Regions from separate parts of the Streptomyces sp. R33 genome, predicted to be linked through region 3. Evidence: riboswitches for the same ligand, from Rfam matches in the RefSeq annotation. Region 3 holds a riboswitch; each other region holds the start of a gene.
The links. Region 3 has a riboswitch for cobalamin ahead of AB5J51_RS14945 (ribonucleoside-diphosphate reductase subunit alpha). Riboswitches for the same ligand answer to the same signal wherever they lie in the genome.
Positions count from the first base shown of each region.

Region 1: it holds a riboswitch for cobalamin, as region 3 does, so the genes downstream of both, AB5J51_RS19770 (CbtB-domain containing protein) here and AB5J51_RS14945 (ribonucleoside-diphosphate reductase subunit alpha) in region 3, are expected to answer to the same signal.
Region 2: it holds a riboswitch for cobalamin, as region 3 does, so the genes downstream of both, AB5J51_RS13865 (energy-coupling factor ABC transporter permease) here and AB5J51_RS14945 (ribonucleoside-diphosphate reductase subunit alpha) in region 3, are expected to answer to the same signal.
Region 4: it holds a riboswitch for cobalamin, as region 3 does, so the genes downstream of both, AB5J51_RS29660 (cobalamin biosynthesis protein) here and AB5J51_RS14945 (ribonucleoside-diphosphate reductase subunit alpha) in region 3, are expected to answer to the same signal.

Region 1 covers NZ_CP165727.1:4,325,105-4,327,292, reverse strand. The annotation lists gene AB5J51_RS19775 (CbtA family protein) at 1-696, opposite strand, end outside; gene AB5J51_RS19770 (CbtB-domain containing protein) at 730-942, opposite strand; cobalamin riboswitch at 979-1,129, opposite strand; gene AB5J51_RS19765 (histidine phosphatase family protein) at 1,164-1,586, shown strand; gene pucL (factor-independent urate hydroxylase) at 1,599-2,188, opposite strand, start outside.
Region 2 covers NZ_CP165727.1:3,085,680-3,087,867, reverse strand. The annotation lists gene AB5J51_RS13870 (energy-coupling factor ABC transporter substrate-binding protein) at 1-226, opposite strand, end outside; gene AB5J51_RS13865 (energy-coupling factor ABC transporter permease) at 232-924, opposite strand; cobalamin riboswitch at 953-1,148, opposite strand; gene AB5J51_RS13860 (flavodoxin family protein) at 1,269-1,982, shown strand; gene AB5J51_RS13855 (hypothetical protein) at 2,117-2,188, opposite strand, start outside.
Region 3 covers NZ_CP165727.1:3,322,765-3,324,952, forward strand. The annotation lists gene AB5J51_RS14935 (Uma2 family endonuclease) at 1-199, opposite strand, end outside; gene AB5J51_RS14940 (GNAT family N-acetyltransferase) at 278-778, shown strand; cobalamin riboswitch at 823-954, shown strand; gene AB5J51_RS14945 (ribonucleoside-diphosphate reductase subunit alpha) at 1,097-2,188, shown strand, end outside.
Region 4 covers NZ_CP165727.1:6,446,534-6,448,721, reverse strand. The annotation lists gene AB5J51_RS29670 (inorganic phosphate transporter) at 1-311, shown strand, start outside; gene AB5J51_RS29665 (hypothetical protein) at 340-561, shown strand; cobalamin riboswitch at 676-827, shown strand; gene AB5J51_RS29660 (cobalamin biosynthesis protein) at 866-1,825, shown strand; gene AB5J51_RS29655 (cobyric acid synthase) at 1,837-2,188, shown strand, end outside.

The DNA.
Region 1 (2,188 bases), 1.0 Mb from region 3:
AAGAAAACCGAAGGCCAGGCCGAAAGTCGTCCACATCGCGACCTGGATGGCCACGGTCGCGAGGCGGAACTGCCAGACCAGGGTGGCCGGGAAATCCGCCGGGACCTCGTTGATGCCGGGCAGCGCCGCGTAGGCGATGGCGACCACCGCGACGAAGCCGACCGAGGCGACGATCGAGGCGTTCCAGTTCCCGAGCCTGGGTGCCAGACGCCGGCCCAGGATGAGCGCGCCCGCGGACAGCAGCGCGCTCAACGCGATCATCAGGATGTAGAGGGTGGTCCTCCGGACGACGGTGTCGGGGTCACCGACGGCCGGCGGGTTGGAGGGGTACTTGAGGAACGGCACCAGGTTGAAGGCGACGAACAGGCCGCCCGAGACCAGCAGGGCCGTGGCCCGCGGGCCGAAGCGGCCGATGCGGCCCAGGGCGTAGCAGAAGACGAGCGCGGCGATGCCGCCGAGCGCGATCCCGTACAGGAGCGTGCCGGTGCCGAGGCCTGCCGTGGCCTGGAGGGCCCGGCTGACCGGGGCCGCCTCCTCGCCGTGGTCGTGGGCGGCGTGACCCGCCTCCTCGATGGCGATCGCCGCGTCGACCTTGGACTCGCCGAGGACGTACGCGACGAGAAACGCGGCCAGGCCTGCGAGCAGACCTGCCAGCATGCCCCGGACCAATAGGACGCGGGGGGAAATGGAGTTCATGGTTCGGTACTTCCCTTGCTGCTGAGGTGGAGATCAGTGGCAGGGGAAGCCGAGGAGGTGGCGACCGTCGTGCATCCACTCGTGGACGGTGTCGCCCTCGAAGAGCGCGGTGGCGCCCTGCTCGGCACCGACGAGGTAGAGCAGGACCAGCATCAGGACGCCGGCGAACAGGGCCCAGGGGGCGAGAGCGGAGAGCGAGATCGGGGTGACGGCAGGGGCCGTCGTGGGCACGGCGGAGTGAGCCATGGCAGAACCTCCAGAGGGAACACGCGTCCCGGTCAGTGGTGCTAGCGACGACATGGCGGGTCTGACTTCTCCTCCCCCTCCGGGAGGATTCACAGTGGCGCGACCGTGCCGGATTTTCACCGGTGCTTCCGTCATACCGTCGTCTTTTTTTAGGTTGTCGTCCGAGACCGTACCGCGTTTACGCTCCCCTTATGAAGAGCGCCGTAGTACGAGTTCAGTTCGTGAGACGTCCATTCGAGGACGCTTCACGGCAGGTTCGCTTCGGCCACGGCGACCCTTGCCCGCAGTACGCGGGCCTGCAAGGCCCGGACGCGGGGGAGTGGGCCGGGCGGACCCTGGACGAGGTCGCCGCCGAGGATCCGGCCGCCGTCCGGAGCTGGCTGACGGACCCGGACTACGCGCCGCCCGGCGGGGAGTCCGTCACCGCGCTGATCGCCCGCGTCGGCGCCGCCCTCGCCGCTCTGCCCGCGGGTACGCATCGCGCCGTCGTCGACCAGGCCGTCGTCAGGGCGGCCGTCGTGTCCGCGCTGGAGCTGCCGGCCACCGCCTTCTGGCGCCTCGACGTACGCCCGGACACGGTGACCAGCCTCACCGGGCGGCTCGGGCGGTGGAACCTCCAGCTCGGGCAGCCGGCCGAGAAGTAGCGGCGTAGCGGCTCAGGCGACGATCCAGTCGCTCGTCGCGATCACCGGCTGCACGCCGTCGCGGTGCACGGTGCCCTCGATCAGGCCGTACATCCGGTCCGCCGCGAAGTAGACCTCGTTGTCGTTCTTGAGGCCGAAGGGCTCCAGGTCGACGAGGAAGTGGTGCTTGTTGGGGAGGTTCAGGCGTACCTCGTTGACCCGCGGGCAGTGGTCGAGCACCCGCTCGGCCATCTGGTTGAGGGTCTGCTGCAGCGAGTACGAGTAGGTCTCGGCGAACGCTTCCAGCATGTTCTTGCGGACCTTCTTGTACGACTGGTCCCAGTCGTACGAGGCGTCGTCGGCGGCCAGCGCCGAGTGCGCCCAGCGCGCGGTGACCTTCGTCGCCAGGATGCGGTCGTACGCCTCCTTGAGCGTCGTGTACTTGTCCTTGATGTAGCCGTGGAACTCGGAGTTCGTCGAGTTCATCACCGTCAGGTCCTTCAGACCCGAGATGACCTGCAGACCGGTCGTCTCGCTGTACGTGATCTGCGCGGTGCGCACCTCCTGGCCCTTGCGGACGAAGGAGTGCTGCTCCTTGCGCGTCGGGACCGGGATCCGCTCCC
Region 2 (2,188 bases), 240 kb from region 3:
GGAGGGCGAACAGCGCCGACTCCACCTCCCCGGAGGGGGGTTCGTACAGCGGCGAGAACCACGGCTCGTAGTCCGGCTTCAGCTCGCTGATCGCCGCCTCCGCCTGCGCGTCGGCGCCCGTGAACGGCTCCTCCTTGCCCTCGCCCAGCCCCAGCGCGAGCGGCAGTACGGCCAGCGCCGCCACCAGGAGCAGCAGCAGGCCGTTGATCTTCGCGTTCCGGCTCATGGTCATCACACCGCCGTCTTCTGCTCGCTGTGACCGGTCAGCTTCGCGACGCCCAGCCGGACCAGGTCCGACTTGCTCGACTGCATGAGCAGCCGCATCACGAGCACCGTCAGCAGGCCCTCGCTCACCGCGAGCGGGACCTGGGTGACGGCGAAGATGCCCCCGAACTTCGCCAGTGCGCCCAGGAACCCGCTGCCCGGGTCCGGGAAGGCCAGCGCCAGCTGCACGGAGGTCACGCAGTACGTGACCAGGTCGGCGAAGAAGGCGCCGAAGAAGACGGTCACCATCAGCGGGACGCCGAAGCGCTTCAGCAGCAGGTAGACCCCGTACCCCGCCCACGGCCCGGCGATCGCCATCGAGAAGACGTTCGCGCCGAGGGTGGTCAGGCCGCCGTGCGCCAGCAGCAGCGCCTGGAAGAGGAGGGTGATCGTGCCGAGCACCGCCATGATCGGCGGCCGGAACAGGATCGCGCCGAGCCCGGTCCCCGTGGGGTGCGAGCAACTGCCCGTCACCGACGGGATCTTCAATGCGGACAGGACGAACGTGAACGCTCCGGACGCCCCGAGCAGCAGTGTGCTCTCCGGGTTGGCCTTCACCTCGCGGGTGAGGGCGCGGACACCGTGGACGACGAAGGGAGCGGATGCGGCGCCCCAGGCGACCGCGTGCAAAGGGGGCAGGAACCCCTCGGCTATATGCATGGGTAGGGAGACCTCTCCAGCACCTCGTGGATGGACAACGCGCCCCGGCCGGTCTCCTGGCTCACGGGTGCTGATGCCCTGGCTCCGCCTTCCCGGGCGGTGCGGGTCCTCCCGCGCCGCCCAGTGGCTTCCCGAAGGAGTGGAGCCGGACTTCCCGTTCACAGTGGCGAGGGCCGCACCGGTTTCCCACCGGTTTCCCGTACACCAAGGCCAGCTGACCCTAGTCGGACGGACGGACCGGTACCAACCCGGCCCGAACGGCGCGGGCCGAACGGGCCCGGACCGGCGCCCCGAACGGCTGCGGCCCGGTGGCGGCGCCGCCGGCCGGCCCCCAGGCTGGCGGCGTGGCCGCCGACTACGACTACTCCGACCTGACCGCCGTCTACGTCAACTGCACCCTCAAACGGTCGCCCGAGACCAGCAACACCGAGGGCCTGATCGACCGGAGCCGCGCCGTCATGGCGGCGGCCGGCGCCCGGACCTCGCTGATCCGCGCCGTCGACCACGACATCGCCACCGGCGTCTGGCCCGACATGACCGACCACGGCTGGGAAACCGACCAGTGGCCCGTCCTGTACAGCCAGATCATGGACGCCGACATCCTCGTGCTGTGCGGCCCCATCTGGCTCGGCGACAACAGCTCCGTCATGAAGCAGGTCATCGAGCGGCTCTACGCCTGCTCCTCGATCCTGAACGCCCAGGGCCAGTACGCCTATTACGGCCGTGTCGGCGGCGCCCTGATCACCGGCAACGAGGACGGTGTGAAGCACTGCGCCATGAACGTCCTCTACAGCCTCCAGCACCTCGGCTACGCCATCCCGCCGCAGGCCGACGCGGGCTGGATCGGCGAGGCGGGGCCCGGGCCCTCGTACCTCGACCCCGGCTCGGGCGGCCCCGAGAACGACTTCACCAACCGGAACACGACCTTCATGTCGTGGAACCTCATGCACCTGGCGGCCCTGCTGAAGCGCTCCGGCGGGATCCCGGCGCACGGCAACCAGCGCTCGGAGTGGGACGCCGGCTGCCGCTTCGACTTCCCGAACCCCGAGCACCGGTAGGCGCTGCCTCTCACGCCGGTACGTCGGCCGGCGCCGACTCCGGCTGCGCCGGCAGCGGCCGGGCGTTCATCCGGTGACCTGACCCCGTACGCGGGGGTGGGCGGGCGCCCCGGGCACCCGCCCACCCCCCGGCTTCACCGGCACACGTTGCGGTGCGCGACGTCCAGCACGAACCGCTCGGGCCCGTGCAGCTTGAAGGAGGTGAA
Region 3 (2,188 bases):
ACAGCTCGGGGCGGTGCTGCATACAGATCCGAGTGAGCCACTGGATGATCATCCCGTGGTCGCCGTCCGGCATGGCCTTGCTCCTGATGACTCCGTCGATGAACTCCAGCCGTGTCCCCACCCTCTCGCGAGCGGCTATACGCGCCACGGCTTCGAAGTCCTCTGTCAGCATGTGGGGCCGGTCTGTCGTCACGGTCATGCCTCGCTCGCCTTTCTCGACGGTGCTGTCTACGACGATAGCGCCGGGCACCGACAGCCGTCCGGCACACTCGACCGCATGGACATCGTGATCAGGGAAGCGCTGGCGGCGGAGTACGGGACGCTCGGGGAGATCACCGCGCAGGCGTACCTCGGGGACGGGCTGCTCACCTTCGGCGAGGACGACCCGTACCTCGCGCGGCTGCGGGACGTGGCCGGGCGGGCGCGCGACGGGGTGATACTCGTCGCCGCCGCGAGCGACGGACAGCTCCTCGGCGGGGTGGCGTTCGCCGCGCCCGGGAGCCCGCTGTGCGACATCGCCGGCGCCGGCGAGGCCGAGTTCCGGATGCTGGCCGTCGCCCGGGAGGGCCGGGGGCGGGGCGCCGGGGAAGCGCTCGTACGGGCCTGCATGGAGCGGGCGCGGGCCATCGAGGGCGTGCGGCGCCTCGTCCTGTCCACCACGCAGGACATGGTCGGCGCCCACCGGATCTACGAGCGACTCGGCTTCGTCCGCACGCCCGAACGGGACTGGGAGCCCGTCCCCGGCCTCACTCTGCTCACGTACGGTCTCGCCCTGTAGCCACGCCGACACAACATCTAGGGGGTCGCACAGGAAGCGGCCCCCACATGTATGCTCATGCTCGCTGTCGTCGCAGGGGAATCCGGTGCGAATCCGGAACTGTCCCGCAACGGTATGAAGTACACCCATTGGTGTCACCGCAAGTCCGAGGACCTGCCGACAGTGCGCCCGGCTCGACCGAACCGGGTGCCGACACGTCCGGGCCCCGCGGTTGGGCCGGTGGACGCCGCGCGGTGTGCCCCCGAGGCCGAGCCCGCGCGCGCCCGCTCGTGCCCGCACCGCAGGTGTCCCGGAGCCGAGCGAGGGAGAGCTCCCCCCGTGACCATCGCGCCTTCCGCACCGCGCGCCGAGTCCGACCCGTCCGACACCGGAATCGAGACCGGGGGACCTGGGGCCGCGCTGCTGCGTACCCTCACCGAGCTGACGGCCGACCTCCCCGACACCGACCCGGGCCGGGTCGCCGCCGCCGCGCTCCGCGGGCGCAGCGCCGCCGCCGACGAGGCCGAACTGCGCGGGCTGGCCACGGAGGCCGCCGCCGGTCTCATCTCCGAGGATCCGGCGTACTCCCGGCTCGCCGCCCGGCTGCTGACGCTGGCCGTCGCCGAGGAGGCCGCCGGCCAGGGGGCCACCTCGTTCTCCGCCTCCGTCGCGGTCGGCCACCGCGAGGGCCTGATCGCCGACCGGACCGCCGAGTTCGTCGCGCTGCACGCGAGCCGCCTGGACGCACTGGTCGAGCACACCCTCGCGGAGGGCGCCGACGACCGCTTCGGGTTCTTCGGCCTGCGCACCCTGCACAGCCGCTACCTGCTGCGCCACCCGATCACCCGCCAGGTCGTCGAGACCCCGCAGCACTTCATGCTGCGCGTGGCCTGCGGCCTCGCCGAGAACGACAGCGTCCAGGCCGTCGAGGAAGTGGCCTCGCTCTACCGGCTGATGAGCCGCCTCGACTACCTGCCGTCCTCCCCCACGCTCTTCAACTCCGGCACCCGGCACCCGCAGATGTCCTCCTGCTACCTGCTGGACTCCCCGCTGGACGAGCTCGACTCGATCTACGACCGCTACCACCAGGTCGCCCGCCTGTCGAAGCACGCCGGCGGCATCGGCCTCTCGTACTCGCGCATCCGCGCCCGCGGTTCGCTGATCCGCGGTACGAACGGCCACTCCAACGGCATCGTGCCGTTCCTGAAGACCCTCGACGCCTCCGTCGCGGCCGTGAACCAGGGCGGCCGCCGCAAGGGCGCCGCCGCCGTCTACCTGGAGACCTGGCACGCGGACATCGAGGAGTTCCTGGAGCTCCGCGACAACACCGGCGAGGACCAGCGCCGTACGCACAACCTGAACCTCGCGCACTGGGTCCCGGACGAGTTCATGCGCCGCGTCAACGCGGACGCCGACTGGTCGCTGTTCTCC
Region 4 (2,188 bases), 3.1 Mb from region 3:
CCGAGCTGGTCATGCGCACGGGTGACGTCGGCGTCGCCGCCGTCGCGCTCTTCCTGGTCGCCTCGTGCGTCGCCATCTGGCTCATCTCCCGCCGCCAGGTCGTCGACCACAGCAACGTCAACGACGTGCAGCCGGCCGCGGCCGAGGAGCCGGGTGTCGTCACCACGGCCATGGCCGCCGTCACCGTCCCGCCGACCGTGGCCGCCGAGGCCGCCGCCGGTACGACCGCCGCGGTCACGGACGACGCCCTGAAGGCCACCATCCCGGCGGCCGCCCCGGCCACGCCGGCGGCTCCCGCCGCCGCGGTCTGACCCCGAGAACGACAGAGGAATCCGCAGTATGAAGATCGACTGGGCAGCACTCGGCTCCGTCTTCGGGGTCAGCCTCTCCGCCACCGTCGCGCTCGTGGCCCTGTTCACCCTGGGCCTGGTGGGCCTGTCCAAGCACGAGACCGCCACCGAGCAGGGCGGCACCGCCACCCTGGCCCGCAGCGGCGCGTACGCCTGCTTCGCGCTCGTCGCGTCGGCCGTGGCGTACGGGATCTACCTGATCGTCAGCTGACCGATTCGGGCACGGCGCACGAAAGCTCCCTACGGGTTTCCCGGAGGGAGCTTTCGCGTGCCTGCGGCCCATGGTGGCGAGCTGCCCCGCCGCAGGTCAACGGCGAGTTGACGGGCCTTCGCGGTGCGTGGTGGACTGCCCGAGCCAATACGGCGGCATGGAGAGGAAGTCCGGTGCGAATCCGGCGCGGTCCCGCCACTGTCACCGGGGAGCACGCGGCACGTGCGCCCCGGGAGCCAGGAACTCCCACCGCCGGACACGTCGAACCAGGGCGCGGACCCTGAGTGAGGACATACCTGCCACCATGCGTGCCGATCGCGTCTTCGCGTACGGCGCCACGGCGGGCCTGATCGGCGACCGGATCCTCGGTGATCCGCGCCGAGGGCACCCCGTGGCCGCCTTCGGACGAGCAGCCGCCGCCGTCGAAGGCGCCCTGTGGCGCGACGACCGCGCCCGGGGCCTCCTCCACACCCTCCTGTGCGCCGGGGGCGCGGCCGCCGTCGGCGCGCTGGGCGCCCGCGCCGTGCGCTCCCGGCCCGCGGCCGCCCGTATCGCCCTGACCGCAGCGGCCACCTGGGCCGTCGTCGGCGGCACCTCGCTGGGCCGCGAGGCCCGCGCCATCGGCGGCGCGCTCGCCGCCGGGGACGCCGAGGTGGCCCGGGAGCGGCTGCCGCACCTGTGCGGGCGCGACCCGCAGGCCCTGGACGAGCAGCAGATGGCCCGCGCCGTCGTGGAGTCCGTCGCCGAGAACACCTCCGACGCGGTGGTCGGGGCCCTCGTGTGGGGCGCCGCCGCCGGTGTCCCCGGGCTGCTGGCCTTCCGCGCCGTGAACACCCTGGACGCGATGGTGGGCCACAAGTCCCCGCGCTACCTTCGCTACGGCTGGGCCTCGGCCCGGCTCGACGACCTCGCGGGCTGGCCGGGCGCCCGGCTGACCGCCCTGGCCGCCGTGATCGCCGGACCCGACCGGCGGGGAGCCGTACGGGCCTGGCGGGCGGACGCGGCCGAGCACCCGAGCCCGAACGCCGGGCCCGTGGAGGCCTCGTTCGCCGGGGCGCTCGGCGTACGGCTGGGGGGCACCCTGGCGTACGGAGGGCGGGTCGAGCACCGGGCCGTACTGAACGGCGAGGCGGGGCGGCCGGTGCAGGTCGCGGACATCGAACGGGCGGTGCGGCTGTCACGGCAGGTGACGTGGCTGGCGCTGGGAGCGTGTGTGGCACTGCGCTGTGCGGTGTCACGTGTGGCGGGGAGGGGACGCGCGTGAGCGGCGGCAAGCTGGGCGGGGGACTCCTCGTCGCCGGTACGACATCGGACGCGGGCAAGAGCGTGGTCACGGCGGGCATCTGCCGCTGGCTGGCCCGGCAGGGCGTGAAGGTGGCGCCGTTCAAGGCGCAGAACATGTCGCTGAACTCGTTCGTCACGCGCGAGGGCGCCGAGATCGGGCGGGCGCAGGCGATGCAGGCGCAGGCGGCGTGCGTGGAGCCGACGGCGCTGATGAACCCGGTGCTGCTCAAGCCCGGCAGCGACCAGAGCAGCCAGGTGGTGCTGCTGGGCAAGCCGGTGGGCGAGATGAGTGCGCGCGGCTACCACGGGGGGCGCCAGGAACGGCTTCTGGGTGTGGTCACGG